DNA from 3 places in the Pigmentiphaga sp. GD03639 genome. Region 1 is predicted to be linked to each of the others. Evidence: predicted binding sites of a transcription regulator. Region 1 holds the regulator's gene; each other region holds the start of a gene.
What was found. The regulator LexA, encoded in region 1, represses DNA repair genes until DNA is damaged. The targets are predictions, from matches to a motif close to ACTGTATNNNNATACAGT.
Positions count from the first base shown of each region.

Region 1 (10,414 bases):
GAAAACGCCGATGGATCAAGGGCTTGGCGCGCAAACCTCGGATGGCACGGGGATTGCAGTGTCCCGGCATCGTCTTCAAGGAGATACCGGATTGGCCCTCGAACACATTACCGTGCTGGATCTGACCCACATGCTTTCCGGGCCCTACGGCACCATGCTGCTGGCGGACCTGGGCGCCCGCACGATCAAGGTCGAACCTCCCGGGCGAGGCGAAGGCACGCGCCGGCTGCTCGAGAACGACCCGCAGCATTCGCGCGACGGCATGGGCGCCTACTACGTCACGCTGAACCGGAACAAGGAAAGCGTCTGCGTCGACCTGAAGCAGCCGGCGGGCCGCGAGATCTTCCTGGACCTGGTGCGGCGCGCCGACGTGGTGTTCGACAATTTCAGCGTGGGAGTGACCGAAAGGCTGGGTATCGATCATGCGTCGCTGGCCAAGGTCAATCCACGCATCGTCACCTGCTCGGTGACGGGATTCGGGCAGACCGGGCCGGCCACGCAGCGTCCGGCGTTCGACCAGGTGGTGCAGGCCATGGGCGGCGGCATGTCGATCACCGGCACGCCGGCCACCGGGCCGATGCGCAGCGGCATCCCCATCGGCGACCTGGGCGGGGGCACCTTCGGCGCGATAGGCGTGCTGGCGGCCCTGGTCGAGCGCGAGCGGACGGGCAGAGGGCAGCACGTCGACATCGCCATGCTGGACGTGCAGATTTCGCTGCTGAACTACATGGCCACGATGTACTTCATGTCCGGCCAGATTCCCGAGGGCATCGGCAACGGCCATTTCGTACACGTGCCCTACAACTGCTATCCGACCGCGGACGGCCACATCATCATCGCCTGCATCGGCGACGCCTTCTTCGAGCGCTTCGTGGAGTTCATCGACGTGCCCGAGCTGCGGCGACCGGAGTATCGCCAGCAGCCGGTGCGCTTCGCCGACAAGGCTCGCATCGACGAGATCATCTCGGCCGAGCTGCGCAAGCAGCCCACCGCGCATTGGCTCGCGCGGCTGGAGGCCGCCCGCATTCCCTGCGGCCCGGTCAACGACTTCGCGCAGGCGCTGGCCGACCCGCAGGTGGTGGCGCGCGGCATGGTGGCCGAGGTGCCGCTGCCGGATGGAACGTCCCTGCGCATGCCGGGCAATCCGGTCAAGCTCTCGGGCTCGGCGGCGGCGACCTTCGGCGCGCCGCCGCGGCTGGGTGCCCAGACCGACGCCGTGCTGGGCGACTGGCTGGGCTATGCCCCGGACCGGCTGGCCAGCCTGCGCGGGCAAGGCGTAATCGGCTGACGACAAGACCAACACGAGGAGGAGACAACATGGCGATACGATGGCTATCCGCATTTTCCGCGCCCTTGCTGGCCGCGCTTTGCCTGGCGGCCGGAAGCGTCCGCGCCGAGACGTACCCGGCCAAGCCGATCCGGCTGATCGTGCCGTTTGCACCCGGCGGTGTGACCGACACCGGCGCCCGCATCGTGGCCGAGCACCTCGGCCACCGGCTGGGCCAGCAGGTGGTGGTGGAGAACAAACCCGGCGCTTCAGGCAACATCGGCACGCAGCTCGCGGCCACGGCCGCGCCGGATGGCTACACGCTGGTGGTGGGTTTCGATGGCACCCTGGTCATCAATCCCCACGTCTATGCCAAGGTACCGTTCGACACCTTGCGCGACCTTGCCCCCGTCAGCAAGATCGGCGATGCCGCGCTGGTCATCGTGACCAACCCCGCGCTGCCGGTGACCGATTTCGCGTCACTGGTCGCCTACTCCAAGCGCAACCCGGCCGGCGTCTCGTATGGCAGCGCCGGCACCGGCAGCACGCCGCACCTGGCGGGTGAGTTGCTGCGGGTGCGCACGGGCGCCAATTTCGTCCACATTCCCTACAAGGGCGGCGGCCAGGCCATGGCCGACGTGGTCGGCGGGACGCTGCCCATGCTGTATACGGCCGTGGCGGGGGCGTACCCCTTCATCCAGCGCGGCCAGATGCGCGCCGTGGCGGTGTCCAGCGCGCAGCGCCTGGCGTCGTTGCCGGACGTGCCTACCGTGGCCGAGACGGTGCCGGGGTTCGAAGTGACGTCGTGGATAGGTATCCTGGCGCCAGCGGGCACGCCGTCCGCGATCGTCGACCGCCTGCAGCGGGAGATCCGGGCCGTGGTGTTCCAGCCCGAGGTAAAGGAGCGTCTGGCGGGGCTGGGCATCGTCGCATCGGGCAATACGCCGGCGGAGTTCCGCGGCCAGATCGAGGCCGATCTGCGCAAGTACGCCGACGTGGTGAAGGCGGCCAACATCCGCATCGATTGATGTCCTGATGCGCGCAGGCAACAAAAAACCCCGCCAACCGAAGCTGCGGGGTCTTGCCTGCGGATCCTGCCGGATCCGGAACTGCCATCAGTTGGTGCCCAGGAGAGGACTCGAACCTCCACGCCGTTAAGCGCTAGTACCTGAAACTAGTGCGTCTACCAATTCCGCCACCTGGGCACTGCCGTACAACCAAAACCACCCTTCGAGCGGGTATTCCAACTCGGATTTCCAACTACCTGGAAGGCTTGCGCCTGCCAAAGAATTGGTGCCCAGAAGAGGACTCGAACCTCCACGCCGCTAAGCGCTAGTACCTGAAACTAGTGCGTCTACCAATTCCGCCATCTGGGCATTGTCGCAACGGCCTAACATTTGCTGCGGTAAACTCAAGTTATTCCTTGCGTGTACCGTTGCATGCGGGGCAGTAGCAACAGAAGCTGCGCATTATAAAGAGAACCTGAAACTTTGACAACTCGATCCCATAACAATCTTCCCTCTACGCCCGCGGACTTCGATCCCGACGTGCCCACTCGCGAGCAAATCCTAGGATTGCTGCGGGAGGCGAATGCCCCCATCGCTCCGGCGGAACTGGCGCGTCGACTGGGTGTGGACCCGGGCAGCGTGGGCTTCGAGCGCCGGCTCGCCGCCATGGAGCGCGACGGCCAGTTGATGCAGAACCGCAAGGGCGCGCTGCTGCTGTCGACCAAGCTCGACTTCATCGCCGGCCGCGTACAGGGGCACCGCGACGGTTTCGGCTTCCTGATCCGCGACGACGGCCAGACCGACCTTTTCCTGCCGCCCAAGGAAATGCTGAAGGTCCTGCACGGCGACCGCGTGCTGGTGCGGCCGGCCGGCAGCGACTACCGCGGCAAGCCCGAAGGCACCATCGTCGAGGTGCTGGAGCGGCGCACCAACAAGCTGGTGGGGCGTTTCCTGAACGAGCGGGGCCTCTCGATCGTGGTGCCCGAGGACCAGCGGATCAAGCACGACATCCTCGTGCCGCCCGGCGAAACCGCCCAGGCGCAGCACGGCCAGGTCGTCACGGTCGAGATCATCGAGCAGCCCACGCGGCATACGCAGCCGCTGGGCCGCGTGGTCGAGATCCTGGGCGAGATCGACGATCCCGGGATGGAGATCGAGATCGCCGTCCGCAAGTTCGACGTGCCGCATGAGTTCTCGGCCAAGGCGCTGGCGCGCGCCGAGCGCCTGCCCGCCGAGGTGGTCAAGGGCGACCTGGCCGGACGCTACGACCTGCGCGACGTTCCGCTGATCACCATAGACGGCGAGGATGCCCGCGACTTCGACGACGCCGTCTACTGCGAACGCGTGGAACTGGGCACGGGGGCCCGCAAGCGGGCAGGGTGGCGGCTGATCGTCGCCATCGCCGACGTGGCGCACTACGTCACGCCCGGCGACGCGCTGGACGCCGATGCGCTCGAGCGCAGCACCAGCGTGTATTTTCCGCGCAAGGTCATTCCCATGCTGCCGGAAAAACTCTCCAACGGCCTGTGCTCGCTGAATCCCAACGTCGACCGGCTGGTGCTGGTGTGCGACATGGTGATTCCCGCCACCGGCGCCAAGGGCGGGACGGTCCAGGCCTACCAGTTCTACAACGCCGTCATGCATTCGCATGCGCGCACCACCTATACCGAGGTCTGGGCGGCGCTGCAGCAGCCCGACGGGCCGGCCGCGCGCAAGCATGCGGACGTCCTGCCGCAGATCCAGGACCTCTATGCGTTGTACCAGTTGCTGGCGCAGGCCCGCGAGAAGCGGGGCGCGATCGACTTCGACACGGTCGAGACCAAGATCGTCTGCAATGAACTGGGCCGCATCCACAGCATCGTTCCCTATGTGCGCAACGATGCCCACAAACTGATCGAGGAATGCATGCTGGCCGCCAACACCTGCGCGGCGGACTTCATGGAGCGCAGCAAGCATCCGGGGCTCTACCGCATCCATGAAGGGCCCACCCCGGAAAAACTGCAGGCCCTGCGCGACTTCCTGAAAACGCTCGGCCTGTCGCTGGGCGGCGGCGACAAACCGGCCGCGGCCGATTACTCGGCGCTGCTGGCCAGCGCCAAGAACCGGCCCGACGCGCCGCTGCTGCAGACCATGGCACTGCGGTCCATGCAGCAGGCGATGTACAGCCCGGACAACGTCGGCCACTTCGGCCTGGCCTATCCGGCCTATGCCCACTTCACCTCGCCGATCCGGCGCTATCCCGACCTGCTTACCCATCGCGTGATCAAGGCGCTGCTGCACGGCAAGCGCTATGTCCCCAACGCGCTGGAAGACATGCCGGTCATGCCTGGCACCGCCAAGGAGCAGGAGCACGCCCTGTGGGAAAAACTGGGCCTGTTCTGCTCGGCCAATGAACGGCGCGCCGACGATGCCTCGCGCGACGTCGAGGCCTGGCTCAAGTGCTGGTACATGCGCGAACGCGTGGGCGACGTCTTCAGCGGTACGGTCACCGGCGTCGCGCCTTTCGGCGTGTTCGTCACGCTGGACGAACTCCACGTCGAAGGGTTGGTCCACGTGTCCGAACTGGGCGCAGAGTACTTCCAGTTCAACGACGGCCTGCACGAGCTGCGCGGCGAACGTACGGGCATGCGCTATCGCCTGACCGACAAGATGCAGGTGCAGGTGGCCCGCGTCGACCTCGAGGCACGCCGCATCGAATTCAAGCTGGTCAAGGGCGTGACCTACGAGGGACTGCGCAAGGCCATCAAGCGCGACAGCGCGCCCGCGCCCGAGCGCAAGCCGGCCAAGCCCAAGGCCGTGCTGCTGACCGACATGTCGAAGATGCCCAAGGGCAAGAAGGCCGCGGCAAAGAAGCACGCCGCTCCGGAGAAACCCGCCAGCGCGCGCAGCGGCAAGCGCGCGGCGGCCAAGCATGGCCGCGGCAAGCGGCACTGAATCTCTGGTCTAATAACGGCATTGCGGCGCTGCCTGGGGCAGCGCCGCGTCGTTTTTGCCGCCGCGTCGCGGCAGGTATTCATGTCGGGGTGAAAGATGGCAGCAAGCCAGGTTTTGGTCGGATTCCACGCGGTGGCCGCACGGCTGCGCCATGCGCCGGCGTCGATCAAGGATATCTACGTCGAGGAGGCACGCCGCGACCGGCGCATGCTGACGCTGGTCGAACAAGCCCAGGCCGCCGGATGCAAGGTGCATCCCGTGGCGCAGACGCGCCTGGACGGGCTGGCCAAGGGGCAGCGCCACCAGGGCGTGGTCGCGCTGGCGGAGTCGCTGGAATTGGCGATGGACGTGGATGAAGTGCTGGACGATGCCGAGGGCCCGGCCTTCCTGCTGGTGCTGGACGGCGTCACCGATCCGCACAACCTGGGTGCCTGCCTGAGAACCGCGGACGGGGCCGGCGTCCATGCGGTGATCGCGCCCCGCGACCGGGCCGTGGGCCTGAACACGACCGTCCAGCGCGTGGCCTGCGGGGCCGCAGACAGCGTTCCCTACCTGACCGTGACCAATCTGGCTCGGACCATGCGCAGCCTGAAGGAGCGCGGCGTCTGGGTGGTCGGGACCGACGACGAAGCCACCGAGACCATGTACGACGTGGACGCTCGCCAGCCCATCGCCTGGGTCATGGGCGCCGAAGGCGAGGGCATGCGCCGCCTGACCCGCGACACCTGCGATCAACTGGTCCGGATCCCCATGCAAGGGTCCGTGGAAAGCCTGAACGTCAGCGTGGCGTCGGCGGTCTGCATGTACGAGACGCTCAGGCAGCGGGCGGCGAAGTAGAACGGCCGGGAGGCGTCAGAACAGTTTCTCGGACGCCTCGATTTTCCTGCACTGGCCGCTGGCAAGCGGAGTGTTCAATCTGCCGCTGATCCTGTCAGGGCGGCGCTCAAAACTTGGTGTCCGGGACATAGCTTCCCACGCTGCATACGCCGCTGAAGTTGTTAGCCATCTCCGTGGTTTCAATGCTTATTCGGCCGGTTTTTCTATTGATTTCCCCTCCGGTGTACATTCTTTTGTTGCTGATCAGCCTGCTGTGGAAAACGATTCTCTCGGACAGGACTTCGTAGTCTTGGGAGTAGTCGCCGGGGGTTCCATAGCCATTGTCTAGTGGATCTGACTCGCTAAAGGCATAAGCCGGCCAGCATGCCGCCCATGCGATCAGACCGGCCATTGCCGCCATTGATCGGCCCCTGGTTTTCCCGCGTTTCTTCATGGCTCGTCTCTGGCGGCTATTTGAGCGAAATACGGGCGGTGACCGTGCATTCGTGGGTGTCGACAGGACCTGTGGGAGGGGGCATGCCTGTTTCCATCGCGTATTGAGCCTGCAATGCTGGCTGCCACGGCTTGGTCTTGGTGGAGGAGCAGTCGCAGGCGCCCAGACTGATGTCCTTGAAGTTGCTCTTGCGCTGGGCGAACTCCGAGGCGCGGGACTTGGCCCGTGCGCAGGCCGCCGCGCGAGAGCTGTAGCTGATGGCTGCGGACTGTTCCTCGACGGCACGGGGGCCGTCCGAACCCGAGCTTGAACCCGAGCCTCCGATCGAGACGCCTTGGGCAGCCGCGCTGGCACACCAGACGGATGCGGCCGCAGCCGTGGCAAGTACCGCAAGGGCGTGGAGGACGTGGGATTTCGCTTGCATGATGGCCTCTTCCGGGATTGGCGCAGCGAGGGGAGTGGAGCAACCAGCCTAGCAATGAGTACGAAAAAATACATACTCCAAATGGGGGGGGATTGCTGGCTTACAACAACTTCCGCAAGTGCGTAGATCCGCCGGTGAGACGTAAAAAAGCCCACGAATTTCAAAAATTCGTGGGCAATGGAGCATCGGAGCACAGGCTCCGCAGCAGTCTTATCCTGCTGCGAGTGCCGTAGGGAGACTCAGGCGTTCCAGCCTCGAGAAAACAGCAGCGCCAGTGCGGAAGGATAGCTTCGGCTGCTGCTTGCGCCGCGACGTTGCTTGAAGGGCCACGGGCTGCGATTCGCGGGAGTCGGTTTGGCATGCGGCCCATGTTGCCCGGTTCGCGGGATGATGGGCCGTTGCGCCGGCAGCGTATCCGCATCCGTGCCATGCGTGTCCGTTTCCTCGGCGGTGCGCGTGTGCGTTCCCGCCGCGGCGAGCCCGGCCGCACGTTTGAACCCCGGCTTGAACCCCGCACGCACCGTTTGCTGGCCGATGTCCAGCGTGACCGCGCCTTCGCCGCCCTGGGCAGCCGGTGCGATGCGCTGGAGCCGGATCTGGCCGGCCTGGCTCATGTCCGCCAGCAGCCGCAATTGGGATGCCGAGGTCGTGGCGGGCGTGCTGCAGGTATGGAACAGGAAGGCGGGGCAGGCGGCCAGCCGCGCGGCCATGTACAGGCGGCGCACCGTGCTTTCGGATTGCGCGGCCGCCTGGTCAGGGGGCAGGATGGCGACCAGCGCCGCGAACTCGCCCGCCCGCACGCCGGATTCCAGCTGGTCCAGGCCATCCAGGGGGTGGTCGGTGCGCACGAGCTTGACGCATTCCAGCGAAACGCCGTGCTGGATCAGCGCGGGGGCGTAGGACAAGTACGGCGGCACCAGCAAGGCCACCGTGCGGCCGGCCTTGGTGAGCCGGCTCAGCAGCGGGCCGAGCAGGTTCAATTCGCCATGCCCGACGCGCGGGACCAGGATTTCGGTAAGTGCGCCGACGGGCCATCCGGCCTGGGGCAGGGCGGCGTCGAGCGCGGGAAAGCCGCTGGAAAGACTGGAGCTGGGCGTGCAGTGTTTCATGATGGTCGTCCGTCTGGGTCTTCAATGCACCAGGCCGGCCCGGATCAGGCCGACGGCGATGCCCTCGAGCGCGAAATCGTCGCGCTCGCGATCGACTTCGATGGGTTGGAAGTCGGGATTGGCCGGCAGCAGGCTCAGGCCGGTTTCGGTGTAGCGCAGTTCCTTGACGGTGACGTCGTCGCCCAGGCGGGCCACGATGATCTGCCCGTCGCGGGCCTGGGCGGCCTTCTTGACCGCCAGCAGGTCGCCGTCGAGGATGCCGGCGTCGCGCATGCTGTTGCCGCGTACCTTGAGCAGGTAGTCGGGCCGCTGCGAGAACAGGGCCTCGTCCACGCCGATTTCCTTGTCGATGTGCTCGGTGGCCAGGATGGGGCTGCCGGCGGCGACCCGGCCCACCAGCGGCAGCACCAGTTGCGCCAGCACGGGGTGCGTGAGCTGGAGCGGCGGTTCGGCTGCGACCGGGTCTTTCAGCCGTATCCCGCGGGAGGTGCCCGCGGACAATTCCAGTACGCCCTTGCGCGCCAGCGCCTTCAGGTGTTCCTCGGCCGCGTTGGGCGAGCGAAAGCCCAGCGCCTGGGCGATTTCGGCCCGGGTGGGCGGAAAGCCGGTCTTGACGATGGCCTGGCGAATGAGATCCAGGATTTCTTGTTGGCGTGCGGTCAGCTTGGACATCTCGGGCTCCGTGGCGGGGCGCCCGCCACCGGGTGGCGACGGCGCGTGTCGAGCTTCTGTGGTTTTATCCAGTAACTGTATTTTTATACAGTATCGATGCGCGACGCAAGCGGAAAACGCAAGTGTCGCGGGAACGCCAATCCGGCCGCGGGTATCATCGGGCTCTCGTCCTTCCGTGCCTGCGTCCGCCATGTCCCTGCCACGTCTTTGCATCGTCGCCACCGGTGGCACCATCGCCGGGGCCGGCGCCCGCCCCCAGGCCACGATGGCCTATGCCGCCGGCGCGCTGGACGTGGCCGAGCTGTGCGCCAGCGTGCCAGGCCTGGACGAAGTGGCCGACATCCGGGCCGAGCAGTTCGCGGCCATCGACAGCAAGAACGCCACGCCCGCCTTCTGGCAGTCGCTGGCCGGGCGGGTGCAGTCACTGCTCGACGCAGGCGCCGACGGCGTGATCGTCACCCACGGTACGGACACGCTCGAGGAAAGCGCGTATTACCTCCACCTGGTGCTCAAGACCGACAGGCCGGTGGTTCTGGTGGGCGCGATGCGCCCGGCGACCGCGCTGTCTTCCGACGGCCCGCTGAACCTGCTGGACGCGGCCACGGTGGCCGCCCATCCGCAGGCCGCCGGGCGCGGCGTGCTGGTCGTGCTCAACCACCAGATCCTGGGCGCGCGCGACGCGTCCAAGACCAATGCCAACCGGCCCGATGCCTTTGCTTCGCCCAACGCGGGCGCCCTGGGCTGGGTCCAGGACGGCCGGGTCGCCTGGATGGGGCGGCCGGAACGTCCGCACACCAGCGCCACGCCTTTCACGGCCGCCACGCCGCTGCCTCCGGTCGAGGTGCTGGCCGGCTATGCCGGCGGCTCGGCCGCCCTGATCCGGGCGGTGGGATCCACCGGGGCGCGCGGCCTGGTCTGGGCCGGGACCGGCAACGGTTCGGCCAGCGCCGACGCGCAAGAGGCGCTGGACGGACTGGAGCGCGGCGGCGTGGCCGTGGTCCGCGCGACCCGCACGGGCAGCGGCTGCGTCGCGGCCTCGGGCGGGCTGCCCGGCGCCGGTACGCTGTCGCCGTGGAAGGCGCGCGTGCTGCTGATGCTGGCGCTGGGCGCGGGCATGGACGACATCCAGGGCGCCTTCGACACGTATTGATCCGCCCGTGCGAGGCCGGCCAGCCCGCAACCGCGGCGGTGCATCCATGCCCGGAAATGGGCCCCGAAACCACGCCGCACGGCGGTTCTCGGGCCTTTGGCTTGCTTTTTGCCCTTCCGCGGGCGATAATAAAGGGCTTGATTTTTGGCGGAAGCCATTTTTTCGCCAGATTGATCCCTTGTCCGACTCTAGACGCTTGAGCGGACTTGCGCCTACGGCGGGCCCATCCGGACGCCCGCGGGACCATCCATAAGGAGCTTCGATGCGTCACTATGAAGTAGTTTTCATCGTTCACCCGGACCAGAGCGAGCAGGTTCCGGCCATGGTCGACCGTTACAAGTCGCTGATCACCAGCCAGGGCGGCACGATCCACCGTCTGGAAGACTGGGGCCGCCGCCAGCTGGCGTACCCGATCCAGAAGCTCGTCAAGGCTCACTACGTGTGCATGAACATCGAGTGCGGCCAACCCACGCTGGACGAACTCGAGCACGCTTTCCGCTACAACGATGCCGTGCTGCGCCATCTCGTCGTCAAGATGAAGAAGGCCGAGACCGCCCCGTCGCCGATGATGAAGATCGTCG
Region 1 covers NZ_JAOCLR010000003.1:173,577-183,990, reverse strand. Annotated here, with positions in the region: gene N5K27_RS04655 (CaiB/BaiF CoA-transferase family protein) at 92-1,288, shown strand; gene N5K27_RS04650 (tripartite tricarboxylate transporter substrate binding protein) at 1,318-2,295, shown strand; tRNA gene N5K27_RS04645 (tRNA-Leu) at 2,388-2,472, opposite strand; tRNA gene N5K27_RS04640 (tRNA-Leu) at 2,559-2,643, opposite strand; gene rnr (ribonuclease R) at 2,758-5,208, shown strand; gene rlmB (23S rRNA (guanosine(2251)-2'-O)-methyltransferase RlmB) at 5,305-6,045, shown strand; gene N5K27_RS04625 (hypothetical protein) at 6,152-6,478, opposite strand; gene N5K27_RS04620 (hypothetical protein) at 6,495-6,902, opposite strand; gene N5K27_RS04615 (hypothetical protein) at 7,142-8,011, opposite strand; gene lexA (transcriptional repressor LexA) at 8,033-8,683, opposite strand; gene N5K27_RS04605 (asparaginase) at 8,874-9,833, shown strand; gene rpsF (30S ribosomal protein S6) at 10,096-10,414, shown strand, end outside.

Region 2 (10,414 bases), on a different contig from region 1:
CGGAGCCGTCACGCCCGCGATGAAGCCGACCACCGGCTTCTTCATGTTGTCCTTGGCCCACTGGGCAGCGTTCACTTCGTCCGGACCGCCGATTTCGCCGATCATGATGACGGCGTCGGTGTCGGGATCGTCGTTGAACATCTTCAGCACGTCGATGTGCTTCAGGCCGTTGATGGGGTCGCCACCGATGCCGACGGCGCTCGACTGGCCCAGGCCCAGTTCCGTGACCTGCGCCACGGCTTCATAGGTCAGGGTGCCCGAGCGGCTGACGATGCCGATGCGGCCCTTGCGGTGGATGTGGCCGGGCATGATGCCGATCTTGATTTCGTCGGGGGTGATCAGGCCGGGGCAGTTGGGTCCGAGCAGCAGCGTGCGCTTGTTCTCGGCGCGCATGCGGTTGCGGACTTCCAGCATGTCGCGGACGGGAATGCCCTCGGTGATGCAGATGGCCAGGTCCAGGTCGGCCTCGACGGCTTCCCAGATGGCGGCGGCGGCGCCGGCGGGCGGCACGTAGATGACCGACACGTTGGCGCCGGTGGCGGCCTTGGCTTCGGCGACGTTGGCGTAGATGGGCACGCCTTCGAAGTCCTCACCGGCCTTCTTGGGGTTCACGCCGGCCACGAAGCAGTTCTTGCCGTTGGCGTACTCGCGGCACATGCGGGTGTGGAACTGGCCGGTCTTGCCGGTGATCCCCTGCGTGACGACCTTGGTATCTTTGTTGATCAGAATCGACATTTCGAGTCCTTAATATCCTGTGCTGGGCGCAACGATTACTTCTTGGCGGCGGCCACGACGGCGGTGGCGGCTTCGGCCATCGTGTCGGCGCTGATGATGGGCAGTCCGGAGTCGGCCAGCATCTTCTTGCCGAGCTCTTCGTTGGTGCCCTTCATGCGCACCACCAGCGGCACGCTCAGGCTGACGGCCTTGCACGCGGCGATCACGCCTTCGGCGATGACGTCGCAGCGCATGATGCCGCCGAAGATGTTGACCAGGATGGCCTTCAGGCCCGGGTTCTTCAGCATGATCTTGAAGGCTTCGGTCACCTTCTCGGCCGTGGCGCCACCGCCGACGTCCAGGAAGTTGGCCGGCTCGCCGCCGAACAGCTTGATGGTGTCCATGGTCGCCATGGCCAGGCCGGCGCCGTTCACCAGGCAGCCGATGTTGCCGTCGAGCTGGATGTAGGCCAGGCCGAACTTGCTGGCTTCGATTTCGGCGGGGTCTTCTTCGTCGGTGTCGCGGTAGGCCACGATCTCGGGGTGGCGGAACAGCGCGTTCGAATCGAAGTTGAACTTGGCGTCCAGGGCGATGATCTTGCCCGAGCCGGTGACGATCAGGGGGTTGATCTCGGCCAGGTCGGCGTCGGTCTCGACGTAGCAGGTGTACAGCTTCTGGATCTGGTCGGCCGCGTCGGCGATCGAGCCTTCGGGAACGCCGATGCCGCGGGCCAGTTGCGAGGCTTCCTCGGTGGTCAGGCCCTTGGCGGGATCGACGAACACCTTCAGGATCTTCTCGGGCGTGGCGTGGGCGACCTCTTCGATCTCCATGCCGCCTTCGCTCGAGGCCATCACGCAGACGCGCTGCGAGCTGCGGTCGGTCACGATGCCGACGTACAGTTCCTTCTTGATGTCGGCGCCTTCTTCGATCAGCAGGCGGCGGACCTTCTGGCCTTCCGGGCCGGTCTGGTGCGTGACCAGCTGCATGCCCAGGATCTGGCCGGCCAGCGTGCGCACTTCCTCGATGGAGCGGCCCAGCTTGACGCCGCCGCCCTTGCCGCGGCCGCCCGCATGGATCTGGGCCTTGACGACCCACACCGGGCCGCCCAGTTGTTCAGCGGCCTTGACGGCCTCGTCCACCGAGAACACGGGGATGCCGCGCGGAACGGTGACGCCAAATTTCTTCAGAAGCTCTTTGCCCTGATACTCGTGGATTTTCATGCGGAGCCTTCGCTGTCGGGTAGACGTTGAATGTTCGGTTGGAAAAGACCAGCGCCATGACGGGTCATGCGCCTGGATACGGATGGGGATAGCCCAGGCGTAGCCGCGGCCGGGCAAACAAAAGCCCACGGACCTGTGCTCGGGACGAGCAAAGTCGCGGGCTGTCGCATAGCGAGGCGATTGGCGGTTACGGGCATGCGCTAAGGTGCCGATTGCATCGGGGGCGCCGGCAGATTCCGGGCGTGGCCGGGAGGCAATGGGCGGGCGATAAAACCCGGAGAGTATAGCACCCCTGCCCCCGGCTTCCTTCAGCCCCCGGCGGGAACGCCCTCCGGCACGCGCGCCGGACGCCAGGCGCGCCCGGCCCCTTGGGCTACTGGACGACGACGGTCAGGGCCGAGCCTGCCGGCACCGCCACGGTTTCCGAGTACGACGCGCCCGACGGCCGGCGCACCACGGGGAAATGGCCCGAGGCCTTGAGCGTGGACGGCGAACTGGACGGTAGCGTGCGCAGCGATGCGTAATCGGGGCCGTTGATGGCGGGCAGGTCGTAGCCGCCCTGCGTGCGGCGCGGATAGCCGAACCCGGCCGGCGGCGATGCGGGCAGCAGGGCCAGCGCCGCGCCCCAGTCCCGCAAGGCGGGCCGCGCGCCCGCTCCGCCCGCCTGCCTGACGGCCTGGTCCAGCAGGGTGAACGAATCGGTGGACGAGGTGCCGCGCAACAGGCTGCGATAGAAATCCGTGCCGTATTGCCGCAGCAGGTAGCCGCCGAAGTTGGCGGCGATGGGATACGAGAAGCAGCTGGAGGACACGCTGGCGTCCCAGCCACGGATGTAGTCGCAGTTCTGGCTCTGGTGCAGCCAGTTGCCGTAGTCCCCGTCGCGCAGCGGGTTGAAGCCCGGCACCACCCGGCCCGAGGCCAGGTCCTCCATCATCAGGGCCGAGGTCTCTTCCAGCCAGACCGCGAAGCGGTTGTCCGGACTCACGCCCGTGCGCGCGGCCCGCTGGTAGAAGTTGACCATGTGGGTCATCTCGTGCGCCAGCGTCGTATAGCCGGTATTCCGGCCCGCCTGGCCGCCCAGGTACATGGTTTCGGTGTCCAGGAACAGCACCACCGCTTCATTGCTGAGCGCCTCGTAGCTTTTCAGGAAGGCATTGGCGCTGAAGAAATAGCCGATCACGCCCCAGGGCTTGCCATCGGGCGTGATGTTGGACAGCACGATGTGCAGGTCCTGGTCGGGACCGATGTAGCCGCTGCCGACGGTGGCGCCCCAAGGCGCGCCCGCGAGATCGGTCACGATGGGATAGACGGAGTCCTGGTTCGACGAGAACCGGCTCTTCAGGCTGTCCAGCAGGGCCTCGCTCACCTTCGCGGCGGACCGCTCGCCGTCCTGCACCCAGATGTTCAGCATGCGCCCGTCGGTGGCTGCCCAGCGGCGGGCCAGGGTGGCCTGGAACCGCGTGCCGCTGCTGTCCTGCCATTCCCGCGTATCGCCTTCGACCGCCGCCCGCACGGCGGTGGCAGGGCCCTGCCGCGTCGATGCCCGGGGCTGGGACGCGCGATCGACCGGCGGCTGGTAGTCGCGGATGTGCGCGGGAATCTGGTTGACGCCCGGCAGGTGATCCGGATCGGCCGGGGCTTCGATTTTCGATGAGGCCGCGGGACGATCCGCCACCGAGGCGCTGATCGAGGCCATGCCCGCATCGCGGTCGGAAACGTTGGTGAAGACCAGCGTGACGGTACGGCCATTGACGCCATTGAGAGCGATCGGCACCGACGTGCCCGAGCTCGAACCGCTATTGTCGTAGCGCCAGATGCCCACGCCGCTGCCGCGGTAGGTCTGCGCATCGGCGGCGCCGCATTGCGCGCCGCTGCATGCCACGGACAATGCCCCCGATCCGGAGACCTCGCCGCCCCCGCCGCCACCACAGGAAGTCAGCAGCGCCGCCAACGCAATCCCGGCCAGTGTCCGGATGGTACCCACGGTATCGCGATTCATCTTGCCCCCGCAGAAGAAGCTTACGCGCAACATACCATGGCGCGCGGACCAGGGCCTGTTCACAGGCCCTATCGGATGGACTGCACCTGCAACTGGGCGGGCATCCCGCCGCCCGCCTCGCCGGCGGCGCGGGCCACCGTGCCGGTGACCGTGACGGTGCGCGATTGCAGGTCCTGCATCTGCTGACGGGTCAGGCCGCGCAGGTCCCATTGCCGGTCGCCCGACTCGAGCACGGCGACGACGAAGGGCTCGTTGCCCTTGAGCACGATGCGTCCTTCCAGCGTGATCACGTCGCCCGCCCGGGGGGCGGGCTGGGCACAGGCCCACAGGCTGGACACACTCAGGCACAGGGCCAGCAACAATGCACGCATGGCAGCCTCGCGGCGAAAGGGGATGCGGAAAGTGTACGGGCGTTCCGGCAAGCGGCCTAGCCCTGGCCGTCGTCCAGGTCGTCGAGGTCCACGCCTCGCAGCACCTGCCTGATGGTGGCCTGGCCGAAGCCCCGGGACATCAGGAAACGCACCTGCTTGGCACGCTGGCTGGCATCGGCCGGCAGCGTGCCGAAGCGCTTGCGCCACACCTCGCGCGCCCGGGCCAGTTCGGTGGCTTCCAGCGTGTCCCGCAGTTCGGCGATCTGCGTGTCCGCCACGCCGTGCTGGCGCAGCTCATGCATGATGCGCAGGGTGCCCTGCTTGGCCGCCAGCCGGTGCACCACGCTTTGCGCATAGCGCTGGGTAGACAGCCAGCCTTCCTTCTCCAGGCTGTCGAGCACGGCGCGAACCTCGTCCTCTTCCCCGAAACGGGCCAGCTTGCGGCCCAGTTCCAGGCGGCTGTGTTCGCGCCGGGACAGATAACCCACCGCCCGGGCCTTCAGCGAAGGGCCGGAGGCGGGCTTGCCGTCATCACTCGTCTTCAAGCTCGGCTTCGGTCACTTTGCCGGCGCCGGCCACCCGGGCTGCCACGCCCAGGCTGTCGCGCACGCGGTTCTCGATCTCGATGGCCATTTCCGGGCGTTCCTTCAGGAACTCGCGGGCGTTGTCCTTGCCCTGGCCGATGCGCTCGCCGTTATAGCTGAACCACGAACCGGACTTCTCGACGATGCCCGCCTGCACGCCCAGGTCCAGGATCTCGCCTTCGCGCGAGATGCCGGCGCCGTACATGATGTCGAACTCGGCGCTCTTGAACGGCGGCGACACCTTGTTCTTGACGACCTTGACGCGGGTCTCGTTGCCGATGACCTCGTCGCCCTTCTTGATGGAGCCGGTGCGCCGGATGTCGAGGCGGACCGAGGCGTAGAACTTCAGCGCGTTGCCGCCGGTGGTGGTTTCGGGGTTGCCGAACATGACGCCGATCTTCATCCGGATCTGGTTGATGAAGATGACCATGCAGTTGGTGCGCTTGATCGAGGCGGTCAGCTTGCGTAGCGCCTGGCTCATCAGGCGGGCCTGCAGGCCGGGCAGGGAATCGCCCATCTCGCCTTCGATTTCGGCCTTGGGCACCAGCGCCGCGACCGAGTCGATGACGATCAGGTCGACCGCGCCCGAGCGCACCAGCGCGTCGGTGATTTCCAGGGCCTGCTCGCCGGTGTCGGGCTGCGAGATCAGCAGGTCGGTCAGGTTCACGCCGAGCTTGGAGGCGTACTGGACATCGAGCGCGTGCTCGGCGTCGATGAAGGCGCAGGCGCCGCCCAGCTTCTGCATTTCGGCGACGACCTGCAGCGTGAGCGTGGTCTTGCCCGACGATTCCGGGCCGTAGATCTCGATGACCCGGCCGCGCGGCAGGCCGCCCACGCCCAGGGCGATGTCCAGGCCGAGCGAGCCGGTGGAGACGACCTGGATGTCGTGCTCGACCTCGTTGTCGCCATAGCGCATGACCGAGCCCTTGCCGAACTGCTTTTCGATCTGGGACAGCGCGGCGGCCAGGGCCTTGGTCTTTTCGTTCTGGGCAGCGGCTGCGGCCTTGGAAGCTTTGGTGTCGTCCATTCTGGGATCCTTGGGTTGATGGGCGAATTATGGCACTGCCCGACACTGTATAAAAAAACAGTATGGGACTGCAAGCTCCCAGGCCAAATTAACAACGGAATTCTGGAAAAACGGACGCGGAGGCGTCCGCTCAGTACCCCGCCCTGGCGTAGGGGTTGCTCCCCCGCCGGTACACCATCAGCGCGCGCCGGTAGCGGTTGATCATCTCCCCCCGCTGGTTGCGCGCCTCGGTCAGCACCGTCACCACGCCCTGGTCGGGCCGCGAACCCGACAGCCGCGTGCCCTCGACCGTGGACCGGGCCTCCAGCGTGTCTCCCGGCATCAGGTCGGCGCCGAACTCCACGTCGGTCCATCCCAGGTTGACGGTGACCCGGCCGAAGGTGCGCGTGGACAGCGCCACGGCCACGCCTATCCCCCAGGTCTGCGGCACGACCGGCGCCGCCAGCCCCAGCGCCTGCGCGCAGGCGTGGTCGTGGCTTTGCGGCTGCCACTCCATGGCGCGCAGCGCGTGCAGCGTGGATTCCTCGGCCAGCAGGGTCTTGCGGGGGCTGTGAATGAAGGTTTCCCCCTGCCGCAGGTCCTCGAAGAACAGGCCGGTCTGCTCGACCCAGGCGCCGTCCCCGCGCGCGGCATGCGACAGGAAGCGGGCCTCGTCCGAGGCCGAAGCGCCGGCGATCACGTCGGGCCCGGCCGCGCCGTGCCACAGCTCGGCCACGTAGCGCAGCTCGGCCACCTGCTCGCCGCGCTGGTTGTAGCCGCGCGTGAGCAGGCTGGCGCGCCCCAGGTGCGCATCCACCGGCTCGGTGGCCAGCACCTCGGTCTCGACATACAGGGTGTCGCCGCCGAACATCGGCCGGGTCAGCGCGATATTGGACATGGACACGATGCGGCGCCGCCGGCCGAAGGTCTTGGAGGTCATGCCGATCAGCCGCTGCAGGGTCAGCGTGCTGACCATCAGGGGCCGCTTCCAGTCGGTCAGCCCGGCGTAGCAATCGTCGTAGTGGACCATGGCGGCGTTGATGGAATCCAGGGCCTCGGCCACGTTGTCCTGTTGCGAGAACGTGATGCCCGGCCGATGGACGAAACGCTGCCCGGCGGACAGGTGCTCGAAGCCCAGGCCGAAACGCTCGGCATACAGGCCGTCTCCCAGGTGGTAGTAGGAACTATGCATGATGGTCTCCAGCGGCGGATGGGTTCGGCGCGGCGGCACGCCGCAGGATGCGCAGGGCGCTCTGGTAGACGGGCTCGTCCACCATGGTGGCGCCCACCGCGCAGGCGCGGCGGCCCGCGCGTTCGTAGGCGGCGGCCACTTCGCTCGCCCACGCCAGCCGGCGCGGATCGGGCGCGAAGGCCTGCACGATGATGGGCCACTGGCGCGGATGGATGGCGAGCTTGCCGGAGAAGCCCATGGCGCGCGCCCGCTCGCAATCGGCGCGCAGGCCGGCGTCGTCGTCGATGGCGATGTGCGGCACGTCCAGCATGGGCACGCCGCTGCCGGCGGTCTCGAACACCAGGCGCCCGCGTACGTAGGCCAGCGCGTCCCAGGCGTTGTCCGCGCCGGTCTCGGCGCTGAAGTCCGCGGCGCCGAAGGCCATCGCCGCCAGCCACGGTCCGGCCTGCGCGATGCCGGCCGCGCGGCGCACGCCCTGCGGCGACTCCACCAGCGCCATCAGCCGCAGCGCGGGATTGGCCGCGGCCGCGTGCGTGCGGACCATGCGCAATTCGGAGGCGTCCTCGGCCTTGGGAACGGCCACGAGATCCAGGGCGGGCAAGGCGCCCGCATGGGCCAGCGCATAAAGGTCCTCCAGGCCCGCGGGCGTCTGCGGGGAAGACACCCGCAGCGCCACCATGGGCGCGCCCGGACCGGCCGGGGGCAGCGCCGCCAGCCAGGCCAGGGCGTCGCGCCGGGCGGCGGCCTTGTCGGCCGCCGGCACTGCGTCCTCGAGGTCGATGATGACGCCCGGCGCGCCGCCGCGCAGCGCCTTGTCGTAGCGGTCGGGCCGGTTGCCGGGACAGAACAGGAAGGTGGAAGGAACGACGGGATGGGTCACGCGGGCTCTCCGGGACAAGGTCGCGGCCCGCGCGATCGGATCAGCCGATCGGCTCTCGCCGCATCACGGTGCTGAACAGGTGCCGCCCTTCGGGGAAGAGCCCCACCGAAGCGACGATCAGGTCTTTCTTGGCGCCGTAGTACCAGGTGCGCGTGCGCAGCGTCGGCGTGCTGAAGCGCGTCTGCAGCAGCCCGGCCTGCGCCCGGGTCAGCCGCACGGCATCGATTTCCTGGCGGATTTCGCATACCCGGTCGCCGCGCCGCTCGGCCAGCCATTCGGCCACCGAGGCCCGGTAGCCGTCCAGTTGCTCGAGCGCGTCCGCGTACAGCGGCGGGACGTGGTGTTCGCTGTAGACGACCGGCGGCGCGCCCTCGGCCTGCCGCAGGCCGGTCACCCGGACGAAGCGCTGGCCGGCGGGCAGCCGCAGCGCGCGCGCCGCCCCCTCGTCGCCGTCGACCTCGCGAATGTCCAGGATGTGGAAGCGGAAGCCGCGGGTGAAGCGCAGGATGTCGTCCACCGTGTTGCCCACGTGCACGAAATTGCCCGAGGGCTGCGCCGACTCCACGCGGGTCCCGATGCCGGGCCGGCGGCTGACCAGCCCCTGCACCTCCAGCTCGCGCAAGGCCCCGCGCACGGTGATGCGGCTGACGTTGAACTGCTGTCCCAGTTCGTTCTCGGTGGGCAGCAGGCTGCCGGGCGGATACTCGCCATCGCGGATCCGCCGGATCAAGGTCTGGGCCAACAGCTTGTACTGCGAGCCGGCACTGCGCTGGAACATGAGGCGACACGTCAGAGAACACCAAGGGTCCTTAGTCTACCTTGCTCCTCTTCGCCGATCCCGATGCCGGCCAGCAGCTCGCGGGTATCGGCGCCCATGGCCGGCGCCGGTCCGACGGCGGCCGCCGGCCGCGACGTGCGCAGCGGACTGTCCAGTACCCGCAGCGCGCCGCCGCCCGCCAGGTCGACGCGGCGGATGCGGCCGTCGGCCTGCGCCAGGGGCGCGTCCAGCGCCTGCCCCACGGACCACACGGGCGCGGCGGGCACCGTGCCGGCGAAATGCCGCATCCACTCGGCCGTGGTGCGGGCCGACAGCGCCTCGTCCAGCAGGCGGGTCAGCTCCTCGCGATGCCGGCCCCGGGCGCCGAAGTCGACGAAACGCGCGTCCGCGATCCACTCCTGCCGCCCGATCCGCTCGCACAGGTTGCGCCAGAATTTTTCCTTGTTGCACATCAGGTAGATCCAGCCGTCGCCGGTGCGATAGAGCTGGCACGGCGTGAGCGAGGGATGGCCGGACCGGGGCTGGCGGTCGGTCTCGGCCGCGCCGTTCAGGTACCACGCCGCCACGTAGTTGAGGTTGAACAGCGCGACGTCGTACAGGCTGGTGTCCACGTCGCATCCCTTGCCGCTGCGCGTGGCCTCCAGCATGCCGCTGAGCAGCCCCACCGACATCATCACGCCGGTCATGTAGTCGACCAGCGACAAGCCCATGCGCGAGGGCGCCGTGTCCGGCTCGCCGGTCAGCGAGAAATAGCCCGCCTCGGCCTGCATCAGATAGTCGTAGCCCGGCCAGGCCGCGCGCTCGCCGGTGCGGCCATAGGCCGATATGTGGGCGCAGACCACGGCCGGATTGACGTCCTTCAGGTCTTCGTAGGTCAGGCCCAGCTTGCCCGCGACGTCGCCGCGCAGGTTGTCGACCACGCCATGGGCCGTGGCCGCCAGCTTGCGGAACACCGCCCGCCCCTCGGGGTGGGCGAGGTTCAGCGTGATGCTTTTCTTGCCCTGGTTCAGGCTCTGGAAGAACAGGCTTTGCGCGCTGTCGGGCAGGCCGGCCAGGAAATGCGGCCCGACCTGCCGCGACACGTCGCCGCCCTGCGCGGCCTGCTCGATCTTGATGATTTCGGCCCCCAGCGCGGCCAGCAACTGGGTGCCGAAAGGCGCCGCGCCGTACTGCTCGACGGCAAGAATACGGAACCCGTGAAGTAGCGACATGAAGCTCCCCGGACGGTGTGGGACAAGGACATCTTGAGTTTGTTATAACAATATATCAAAATCCGGAAACAGAAAAGCCGACCGATGGCACTATTCCCGAGGAGACCCTTCCCATGAACAAACTGCTCTTACTGCTCTGCCTGGCCTTGGGCCTGGCCAGCCAACCCGCCCAAGCCGACCAGGCGTTCCCCAGCAAGCGGGTACGCGTGGTCATCCCCTTCCCGCCCGGACAGGGGTCGGACATCCTGGCCCGCGCCATCGGCGACAAGCTGGCGCAGAAATGGGGGCAGCCCGTGGTGGTGGAGAACCGCGCCGGCGCCAACGGCTCCATCGCGCTGCAGGAAGTGGCGCGGGCCGAGGGCGACGGGTACACGCTGCTGGTCACCTCCAACTCTCCGGTCGTGATCAACCCCAACCTGTACAAGCACCTGCCCTACGACGTGGGACGCGACTTCCAGC
Region 2 covers NZ_JAOCLR010000033.1:121-10,534, forward strand. Annotated here, with positions in the region: partial or broken gene sucD (succinate--CoA ligase subunit alpha) at 1-735, opposite strand, end outside; gene sucC (ADP-forming succinate--CoA ligase subunit beta) at 771-1,934, opposite strand; gene N5K27_RS24470 (hemagglutinin) at 2,308-3,933, opposite strand; gene N5K27_RS24475 (hypothetical protein) at 4,002-4,304, opposite strand; gene recX (recombination regulator RecX) at 4,361-4,849, opposite strand; gene recA (recombinase RecA) at 4,836-5,915, opposite strand; gene N5K27_RS24490 (MaoC/PaaZ C-terminal domain-containing protein) at 6,046-7,086, opposite strand; gene N5K27_RS24495 (CoA ester lyase) at 7,079-7,966, opposite strand; gene N5K27_RS24500 (GntR family transcriptional regulator) at 8,007-8,744, opposite strand; gene N5K27_RS24505 (CoA transferase) at 8,756-9,955, opposite strand; gene N5K27_RS24510 (tripartite tricarboxylate transporter substrate binding protein) at 10,069-10,414, shown strand, end outside.
Region 2: a site for LexA is predicted at 5,960-5,977, ahead of recA (recombinase RecA). Genes of this name have one in related genera too.

Region 3 (10,414 bases), on a different contig from region 1:
TCCAATGACCATCATACGTGGCGGTTCTGCTTTTGATGGCACCGCTACCAGAGGATGGGAACTCCCACCGGACTCATGCCCGGCAGGCTTGCTGCAACGCCGGCCGCCAGGGCGGTCAGCGCTTGTCTTCCCTTTGCAGGTCGGACAGAAACTTCTCGTCGTCGCGGCTCAACCACCCGCGCTCGCGTGCCGCCTCGATCAGGTCGGGGCGCTTCCTGCTCGTCGCTTCCAGCGACTGGCGGCGCCGCCAACGCTCGATGTTGGCATGATGCCCGGACAACAGCACGTCGGGCACCGGCTGGCCGTCATAGACTTCCGGCCGAGTATAGTGCGGACAGTCCAGCAAGCCGGACAACCGCTCGTTGAACGAATCCTGCACGGCGGATTCGTCGTCGTTCAGAACGCCGGGCAACAGCCTGACCGCGGCATCCATCATCGCCATCGCGGCGATTTCTCCGCCGGACAGCACGAAGTCCCCCAGCGACACTTCCTGCGTCACCCAGCGGTCGATGAACCGCTGGTCGATGCCTTCGTAGCGCCCGCACACCAGGATGGCCCCCGTTCCGCCGGCCAGTTCGCAAGCCTGGGCCTGGTCGAAACGACGCCCCTGCGGCGACAGCAACACCACCGGCGCCTCGGGCAAGCCGGCCTGCGCACGCTGGTCGCGCGCCGCGCACACGGCTTGCTCCAGAGGCTCGACCCGCATCACCATGCCGGGTCCGCCGCCATAGGGCCTGTCATCCACGGTGCGATGCACGTCCACCGTGAAGTCGCGCGGATTCCAGGCCTGCAACTGCCACCGGCCCTGCGCATGCGCCCGGCCGGTTACGCCCTGCTGGCTGATGGCCTCGAACATCGGGCCGAACAGCGTGATCACGTCGAACCGCAACATCTCGTCCATGGCCCGGGCCCAAGCCCTTTGTTCACGCCCGACGGGTCAGAAACCCTCGGGCCAATCGCTGTCTATGCGCCGGGCGTCGAGATCGACACCACGGATATACGCGTCGACGAAAGGCACCAGGGTCTCGCGCCGCCTGCCGCGCGCATCCAGCAGCGGCTGCGTCGGCTGGCCTGGAGCCACGGGTTCGACGCAGGCCACGTGCAGGATGGCATGCACCCCGTTGTCACTGACTTCCGTCACCGAGCCCAGGACGACCTCCCGGTCCGAGGCATCCTTGCCCGTCAATTCGCAGCCGATCAGGTCCACCCAATAGAACTCGCCTTCGGCAAGCCGGGGGAACTGGCTGCGCGGCACCAGCACCGTCCAACCCTTCCAGGCCAGGGCCTGGTCCCGGTCGGACACGCCGGGGAAGGTGGCCGTCACCACCGCGCCATGGCGCTTGGCGTCGGCCACTTCGACACGGCGCACTTCCGCGCCCTTGCGCAGCCACCATGTACGACTGCCCAACAAGGCCTCGGACTGGGCCGAATACGGCTGGACCTTCAGGCCGCCGCGCACGCCGAAGGCCTCCGCCACATGCCCGACCTCGACGAGATCGGCGGGCAGAGCGGGATCGCTAACGGACCCCGTGGACGCGGCGGACACCACGAAATCAGGCAGCCGGCGCGACCTTGGCGCCGTATTCCTTGACGAGACGGGCCACGGCCGGCGACAGCTGGGCGCCGTTCTTGGTCCAGTGCTCGACGCGGTCGAGCGCGATGCGCAGGCCTTCTTCACCCTCGGAAGCGACGGGGTTGTAGAAACCCACGCGCTCGATGAAGCGGCCATCGCGGCGATTGCGCGAATCGGCAGCAACGAGGTTGTAGAAGGGGCGCTTCTTCGAGCCGCCGCGGGACATACGAATCACCACCATAGGTAATTCCTTGGAAAAAGTTGACTAAGAAAAGCCCTAAAGTATAGCCCGGCCTGCTGGGCCTAGCAAGCAAGGATGCGGTAAAGTCCTTCAAAATCAAGGTCTTCTACGATGGATTCCCACCACATGTCCACATCTTCCGCCGACGATAAATCCCATATCCTTCCGCCGACCCGGAGTTTCCGCCACAAGACCGTGGCGGGACTGCTGGCCGCCGTGCTGGGCTGGGCCGGTGCGCATTGGTGGTACCTGGGCCGCCGGCACGGCTGGATCGTGCTGCTGTTCTCGCTGATCATGATAGGCACGGCGCTGCGCAGCGAAGCGTGGTATTTCCATCCCGCCTTCTTCCTGTTCCTCGTCCCGGCCGTCGCCGGCTTCATCGAAGCCATCGTCCTGTGCCTGACTCCCGACGCCAAGTTCGACGCCAAATACAACCCGGGACAGGCACGGCAGACGCGTACCGGCTGGGGGCCGGTATTGGTGGCCGGCATCACGCTGGCCGTGGGTACCGCCATCCTGATGCTGGGCATCGTGCTGCTGTTCCAGAGCCTGTTCGAGGGCATTCCCGCCTGAACGGGCCCTAGCCGAACAGCGGCATCTGGCCGGTGTCGGCGGGCGGTTCCTTGCCACGCGGCGAGCGGGGCGGCGGCCTGAACAGCCCTGTCTCCAGCTCGATGCGCCGGTCCGCCAGCCCGTGCCGGCGCGCGGCACGCCCGAAGCGCTGCGCGACCAGGTCGGCCCAGATGCCCTGGCCGCGCATGCGGCTGCCGAAGCGCGCGTCGTTGAGCTTGCCGCCGCGCAAGTCCTCCAGGCAGTGCAGCACGCGGGCCTTGCGGTCGGGAAAGTGCGCTTCGAGCCAGTCCGAGAACACGTCCTTGACCTCCCAGGGCAGGCGCAGCATGGTGTAGAAAGCCGCCCGCGCACCGGCTTCCTTGGCCGCTTCCAGCACATGCTCGATGTGGTCGTCGGTAATGAAGGGAATGACGGGCGCCAGCGACACGCCGACCGGCACGCCGGCACCGGCCAGCGTCCGCACGGCTTCCAGCCGCTTCCATGGCGCCGCCGCGCGCGGCTCCAGCGTCCGGGCCACGTGTCCGTCCAGCGTACCGATCGATACGTAGACGGCGACCAGCTTCAGTTCCGCCAGCCTGGCCAGCAGATCGACGTCGCGCGCAACCAGTCCCCCCTTGGTGACCAGTGACACGGGATGCCGGGTTTCCAGCAGCAGTTCCAGCAGCCCCCGGGTCAGTTTCCACTGGCGCTCGATGGGCTGGTAGGCGTCGGTGGCCGAGCCGATGTTGATGACGTCCACCCGGTAGCCCGGGCGGCCCAGTTCGGCCCGGAGCGCCTCGACCGCGTTGGCCTTGGCGACGAGCCGGGTTTCGAAGTCCAGGCCGGGCGACCATCCCAGGTAGGCATGCGTGGGCCGCGCGAAGCAATACACGCAGCCGTGCTCGCAGCCGCGATAGGGATTGATGGCGCGGTCGAAGGGGATGTCCGGAGAGTCGTTGCGGGACAGGATCTTGCGCGCGCGCTCGATGGCGACCTCGGTCCGCAGCGGGGGCGGCTCTTCTTCCGGAGCGGCCCAGCCGTCGTCCACGGCGTCGCGCCGGTCGCCCTCGAACCGGTGCCTGACGTTGAGCACGGCACCGCGCCCGCGCTGCGGGACGGGAGGCGCCTGGGGATAGCCGTCTTGCGGCGAGTCATCGTGTTCCACACGCAATACTGTATATCCATACAGTATTGCGCACAATTGGCCCCCTGGTCTTTCAGCAAAAAATATTTTCCATAAAAATATATAATTTCTATAATTAATTAGAAATTCTCGGGACACCCCATGGACCACACCCCGCTCTTCGCTCAACCTCCCCTGCCCTTTCCCGCCGCGCAGCGCTACGAAGACACGGTGCTGGAATGGGCCCGCGACCTGGATGCGGGCATCTTGCGCGCCCGTGACCTGGCCTATGGACCCGATCCGCAGCAACGCTACGACGTGTTCGCCGCCGCCGGCATGCGCGGCGCGCCGGTGCTGGTGTTCTGGCACGGCGGTGGCTGGACCAACGGCTACAAGGAGTATGTGCACTTCATGGCCGAGGCGGTGGTCCGGCGGGGACTGGTGTTCGTCGCGCCCACCTACCGGCTGGCGCCCCGGCACCGCCTGCCCGCCGCGTTCGACGACGCGGCCCTGCTGCTGGGCGAACTGCGGCGGACCGTGGGCCGGTGGGGAGGCGATGGCCGGAATCTCTACCTGTCGGGGCACTCGGCCGGCGGCGGCACCGCCGCGATGGCCGCCCTGCGCAAGCGGGCCCTGGAGCGAGCGGGCGTGCCGCCCGGCGACATCCGCGGCTGCCTGCCCATCAGCGGCGTCATGGACCTGCACCATCCCTGCCCCGAACCCGACAGCCTGGAGGAGCGGGTGTATACCACCCTGCTGGAACAGCCGTGCGAGGACGCGCTCATGAGCGCCATCAGCTGGACCGCCGGCAATCTCGTGCCGATGATGGCCAGTTATGGGGAGCGGGACAGCGCACGCGTGATCGGCGCCAATACGCGCATGTACGAACTGCTGAAGCACCAGCCGGCCGACGCCGGGCTGCACGCCTGGGAAGGCCTCGATCACTTCGACACACATCTGATGCTGGCCGACCCTGGCCATGCCTGGTATGGACACCTGGAGGCCCTGGTGGCGCGGACCAGCCGCTAGGATCGTTCACGCCAAAAGGCGCCTCGCGCAGGCCCCAGGCTACTCGGCGAAGCGCTCGCCCAGCACCTGCGCCGTACGCATCAGATGGCTGCGCAGCAGCTCGCAGGCCAGGCCGGCGTTGCGGGCCAGGGCCGCTTCCATCAATTGCGCGTGTTCACTCATCACGTCGTCCTCGAGCTGTTGCGCCGAGGATGTGTAGGCCAGCCGGATCCGGCGATAACGCTCGGAATGATCGATCAATTGCTCGTCGATGCGCATCAGCCACCTCGACCGCGCCGCGGCCAGCAGCGCGGCGTGGAACCCGCGATGGGCAGCTTCCCACAGTTCCACCGCCACGAGATCGTTGGGATCCTGGGGCAGGCGCGCCCGCGTCAGCTTGTAGTAGGCGGCCGTGATGCCGGCCCCCCAGTCGTCGTCGCCGTGTTCGATCGCATCCTGAAGCAGCAGCGTCTCGATCGAGGTGCGCGCGTGCATCAGGTCGATCATGTCGTCCCTGGACAAGGGCGATACGCTGAAGCCGCGCTGGCCGTCATTGCTGACCAGGCCTTCGCCGGACAACTGCATGAGGGCTTCGCGTATGGGGCTGATGCCCAGCTCGTAGCGCTGCTGCAAGGCCTGCAGTCTGAGCTTCTGGCCGGGAGCCAGCGCGCCGGCGATCACGTCGGCGCGCAGGTGCTGGTACGCCCGCTCGGACATGGTTTCCGAAGCCGCCTTGGGGGCGGGCGTTTCCGCTGATCGCATGAGGGTAGCGCTCCGACGTCGGTTGAATATATACAAAATGCGTTATTCATAAATTTTAGCCGATGAGCTTGTTTCATTGGTGGCTCATCCAATGCCAGGGTTTATCCTTAAATTCATACGAGAAAAAATAATTTATATTTTTTTAACTTAATATATTTTACTAACTTAGTATAAATTTCCGCGGAACCTACAGGGAAAGCCATGACCGATCTCGCAAGACGCACCACGCTCGCCGCCTTCGCCGCGGCGGTTTCCCTGGCGGCGCTGTCCGCCCCCGCCGCGGCGGCCGGCTATCCCGACAAGCCGGTGAAAATCATCGTCGCCTACCCCGCGGGCGGCGACACCGACGTGCTGGCCCGCTGGATAGGCGAAAAGCTCAGCGCCAGATGGGGCCACCCCGTCGTGGTCGAGAACCGCAGCGGCGCGGCCGGCTCGATAGGCAGCGCCTACGTCGCCCGGTCCGCCGCCGACGGCTACACGCTGCTGCTGGCGCCCAACACGCTGGCCATCGTGCCCCATGTCCTCAAGCCCGGTACCGGCGCCGACTACAGCGTCCAGGCCGACTTCACGCCCATCGCCGAGATCGGCACGCAGTCGCTGTTCCTGGCGAGTTCCCAGCAATCCGGCGTGAAGTCGGTCAAGGACGTGGTGGCGGGAGTGAAGGCGGGCACGCTGCAAAGCTATGCCAGCCCCGGCGCGGGGTCGCCCATGCACATACTGGCCGAGCTGTTCGACAAGGCGGCGGGTACCCGGATCAACCAGATCCCGTATCGCGGCAGCGCTCCGGCCATCGTCGACCTGGTGGGCGGACAGGTTCCGCTGATGTACACCACCCTCGGCCCCATTACCTCGTATGTCGCCAACGGCAAGCTGCACCTGCTGGCCGTGGCGGACCCGCAGCGCTCGCCCTTCGCGCCCGACGTCCCCACCTTCGCCGAACTGGGCTACAAGAACGTCGAGGTCGGCGCCTGGCAGGCCCTGCTGGGGCCGCGGGGGCTGCCGGCCGAGGTCGTGCAGAAGCTGAACGCGGCGGTGAACGAGATCATCAAGATGCCGGACATCGTTTCCCGGGCGGCGGTGATGGGGCTCACGCCCACGGGCGGCACGCCCGATGCGCTGGCCCGGCGCATCGCCGCCGACGACACGCGCTACGCCCGCATCATCAAGGAATTCGGCATCCAGGCCAACTGAGCGATGAAGGAACAGAACATGCACGACGCACCTCCCGCCGGCAAGGAAATCGCCTACGTCACCGGCGGCGCCTCGGGCATCGGCTACACCGGGTCCAGGCGGCGGCAGGAGAACTGTCGGCGCTCGGGCTGGACGCGCAAGGCTACGTGGCCGACGTGCGCGACCGCGAGGCCTTGGCCGGCATCATGGACGGCGAAGGCCGGGTCGACGTGGTCGTCTGCGCGGCGGGCGTCTACACCCCCCGCCAGTTCGACGAAATCTCCGACGAGGACTTCCGACGCACCGTCGATGTCAACCTGCTGGGCGTGTTCGTGCCCGCGCAGGAAGGCGCGCGCCGCATGCGGCCCGGCGGCCGCATCGTGACGGTGTCGTCGCGGGGCGCGCTGGGCGGCTACGGCTTCGCCGACTACGTCGCATCCAAGGCCGGGGTGATCGGCCTGACCCGGGCCATGGCGCTGGAACTGCGTCCGCGCCGCATCGCGGTCAACTCGATCGCGCCCGGTTTCACCGATACCCCGATGACCCGCACCATGCCGCCCGACCAGTACGCGAAGGCCGTCGCGCTGGAGCCCGGCGGGGCACCGGCGACGCCGGACGACATCGCCGTCGCCATCGAGTTCTTCGCCTCGCCCGCGACGAAGTTCATCACCGGTCAGACCCTGTTCGTGGACGGCGGCAAATCGCTGGGTGGCCTGGGCATCTGATATCCGGGCCGGCGGTTTACACTTCCCGCCATGAGTTCCCTATTGCTGACGCCGGAACAGCGGCAGATCGTCTCTCAAGCCGGCCAGTTCCTGCTGATCGACGCCGTGGCCGGCTCGGGCAAGACCACGACCCTGGCCCAATGCGTGGCCCATCGCGAGCGCCAGGGCACGCCGGCCGACGGCATCCTGGCGCTGGTGTTCACCGAGGCCGCCCGGCAGGTCTTTCTCCAGCGCCTGGCGCAGGCCGGTGCGTCGCGCTCGATCCGGGTCGCCACCTATGCGGAGTTCGCGCGGGGGCTGCTGGCCGATTGGCAGGCGCAAGGCCTGATCGACGGCGCCGAGGATTACCTTCCCGATGCCGAAGCCATGCGGCCCTGCGTATTCGAGGCCATCGAGGAAGCGGCGGCCGACCCGCAGGCGGACCGGGAATACGGCTATGACCTGAACAACCTGCACGCCGAGGTCATCATCAACCAGTTGTCCCGGCTCAAGGGCACGCTGGCCTTTGCCCGCTTCGCGGACGCATCGGACGCGGAACTGGCCGAAGAACTCGACCTGCCGCGCGGACTGCTGTCCATCTGCCGCACCTACGAACGGCTGCGCCGGATCGACGCCGGTCATTTCGCCTTCCAGAGCGAACACGATCTCGTCACCGACGTGCTGGCCATTGCCGACGAGTTGGGCGAGATCGTGTCCCTGCCCTGCCCCGCGCTGGTCGTGGCGGACGAATGGCACGACGCCAACGCGGCCCAGATCAGCCTGCTGCGCAAGCTGACCGGCCCTCGCACCCGCATCATCGCCGCCGGAGACAAGGAGCAGGTCGTCCATTCGTGGAACGGCGCCGACCCCCGCTACATGGGCGAGGCCTTCGAGCATCTCTTTCCCGGCACGCGGCGCCTGCCGCTGACCAGCTCGTTCCGCTGCGGCCCGACGCTGGGCGCCTGCGCGCAGGCCCTGACGGCCCAGGTCTTCCAGTCCGGACGATCCGAAGACACCGAAGTCGACATCGTGCGCTACGGCACGGGACCGGAAGACGATTGCTGCAGCCGGGTGGCGGATGCGCTCGCTGCCCTGCTCGAATCGGGCGCCGCGCGCAGCCTGGGCGATTGCGCCGTGGTGCTGCGCGACGCGCACCAGAGCATTGCCCTGGAGAACGCGCTGATCGCGCGTGACCTGCCCTATGCCACGGACGGCTGCCAAAGCTATTTCGATCGCATCGAGATCCTGATGCTGCGCGGCATCCTGCACATCGCGCGGCTGTCGATGGCGCCGGTGCGCGACCGTGGTGAAGTCAAGGCCATCCTGCGTGCGCTGGGCCTGTTCGCCGGCCTGGACTACACGGAAAGCGAATGGGCGGATGCCGAGCGCACCATCGCCACCGACCCCGAGACCATCCGCTATTTCTACAGCGGCCGGCTCAGCCGTACCGCGGACGCGCAGGAAACGGTGGATCCCGCCACTCGCCGCTGGCGCGCCCGTTTCGCCGAAGTCTGCGACCATCTCATCGCCCGGGCGCCCTCGCTGTCGGCCGGCGAATTGCTGACCCACGCGGCGGCGGAACTGCAACTGGCCGACGTCACGCGCCGCCTGTTCGTGCACAGGCTGGACGCCCAGGCCGTCGCCCGCTCCATCGACGGCTTCATTTCCTATGCAGACGCCACGGGGCTGGATGCCACCGGCCTGCTGGAGCACTTGCACCAGGCCCAGCGCCGCAGCGGCGCGCTCAAGAAGAACCGGCAGCCGCTGGTCCTGACCACCGCCCGCGCCGCCAAGGGCAAGGAATGGCGCTTCGTGCACATGCCCTTCATCGCCGACGGCGAGTTCCCGCAGGCGCACGCCGACCCGGCCGAGGAACGCCGGCTGTTCTACGTCGCCATGACGCGGACCAGCGAAAAGCTGTTCCTGTACACCCCGCAAGGCCACGACAGTCATTTCATACGCGCGCTCGACCTGCCCGCGGCCCGCGCGGCCGCGCGCACCCGGCCTGCCGCTGCCGCCGCACCGGCCACGCCGCCCCGCGTCTACCTGGACGTTCCTTACGGAGAAAAGGATGCGGCCAAGCAACTGGGCGCGCAGTGGGACAACGTGCAGCGGAAATGGTGGATCTCGCCGGCCATGCCTCGCCGGCTCTTCGCCAAATGGCTGAGCGCCGACGACGGCCAGGGCCGGCCGTGAAACCCTGTTCCGATTCGGGCATCGTCGTCCGCGGCCTGATGCTGCTGGCGGCGCTGCTCTGCCTGGCCCTGGGCATCGTCGGCATCTTCGTGCCGGGCCTGCCGACCACGGTCTTCGTCCTGCTGGCGGCCTGGTTCGCGGCCCGTGGATCGCCCCGCCTGCTGGCCTGGCTGGAACGCCACCCGGTCTTCGGCGCCATGATCCGCAACTGGCGCACGGACCGCTCCGTCAGCCGCCGGGCCAAATGGAGCGCCACCATCACCATGGCCCTGTGCGCCGCCATCCTCTTCATCGCCCCCGTGCCGCGCTGGGCCGCCGGACTGTCCACCGCCATCATGCTGACGGTGGCCATATGGCTATGGATGAGACCCGAGCCACACTGCTAGGGAACCCACCCCCTACGCCCTTCGGGCGCCCCCTCAAGGGGGCGGCGCTGGCGGACCGGCAGAGCCGGATCCGCGGCGCCCTGGGATACCAATCAGTGCGCGGAGAGAGATGTCAGCCGGATCAAGCCGGCCGCGGCCGTCTGGTGCGTGGCTTCGTCGATCAGGATGAATGCCCCGGTGGCCGCGATGTCGTCGTAGGCGTCCAGCGCCAGCGCATCGCGGGTGGCGATTTCCACGCGGCCGATGTCGTTCATCGCGAACGGCGTGTCGGCCGCCGGGACCTCGCCAAGCTCGTGGATGTCGCGCCGCGCCAGCACCGACTTGATCTTGGCCGAGGTCAGGCGCGTACCGTGCTTGAGCAGGTATTTGCGCGCGGGATTCAGGGCCTGGGTATCCAGCCAGCAGATCTCGGCCTGGAACTGCCGCGCCACGGCCGCCGGCGCCGACGCATGCACCAGCACATCGCCACGCGACACGTCCACGTCCTCGTCCAGCACGACGGTGACGGAATCGCCGGCGACGGCGGCCTCCACCTCCCCGCCGTGGACGACCAGCGACTTCACCGTCGCCGCCACGCCCGAGGGCTGGACCAGCACGCGGTCGCCCACGGCCAGCGTGCCGCTGGCGACCTGTCCCATGTAGCCACGGAAATCGTCGGCCCGGTCGCCGCCATGGCGCGCGACCAGTTGCACCGGGAAG
Region 3 covers NZ_JAOCLR010000001.1:121,702-132,115, reverse strand. Annotated here, with positions in the region: gene trmD (tRNA (guanosine(37)-N1)-methyltransferase TrmD) at 116-889, opposite strand; gene rimM (ribosome maturation factor RimM) at 938-1,546, opposite strand; gene rpsP (30S ribosomal protein S16) at 1,554-1,814, opposite strand; gene N5K27_RS00625 (NINE protein) at 1,941-2,387, shown strand; gene N5K27_RS00620 (PA0069 family radical SAM protein) at 2,395-3,531, opposite strand; gene N5K27_RS00615 (alpha/beta hydrolase) at 3,652-4,518, shown strand; gene N5K27_RS00610 (GntR family transcriptional regulator) at 4,558-5,259, opposite strand; gene N5K27_RS00605 (tripartite tricarboxylate transporter substrate binding protein) at 5,461-6,450, shown strand; gene N5K27_RS00600 (SDR family NAD(P)-dependent oxidoreductase) at 6,429-7,154, shown strand; gene N5K27_RS00595 (ATP-dependent helicase) at 7,185-9,329, shown strand; gene N5K27_RS00590 (YbaN family protein) at 9,326-9,715, shown strand; gene N5K27_RS00585 (GTP-binding protein) at 9,808-10,414, opposite strand, start outside.
Region 3: a site for LexA is predicted at 3,539-3,556, ahead of N5K27_RS00620 (PA0069 family radical SAM protein). Genes of this name have one in related genera too.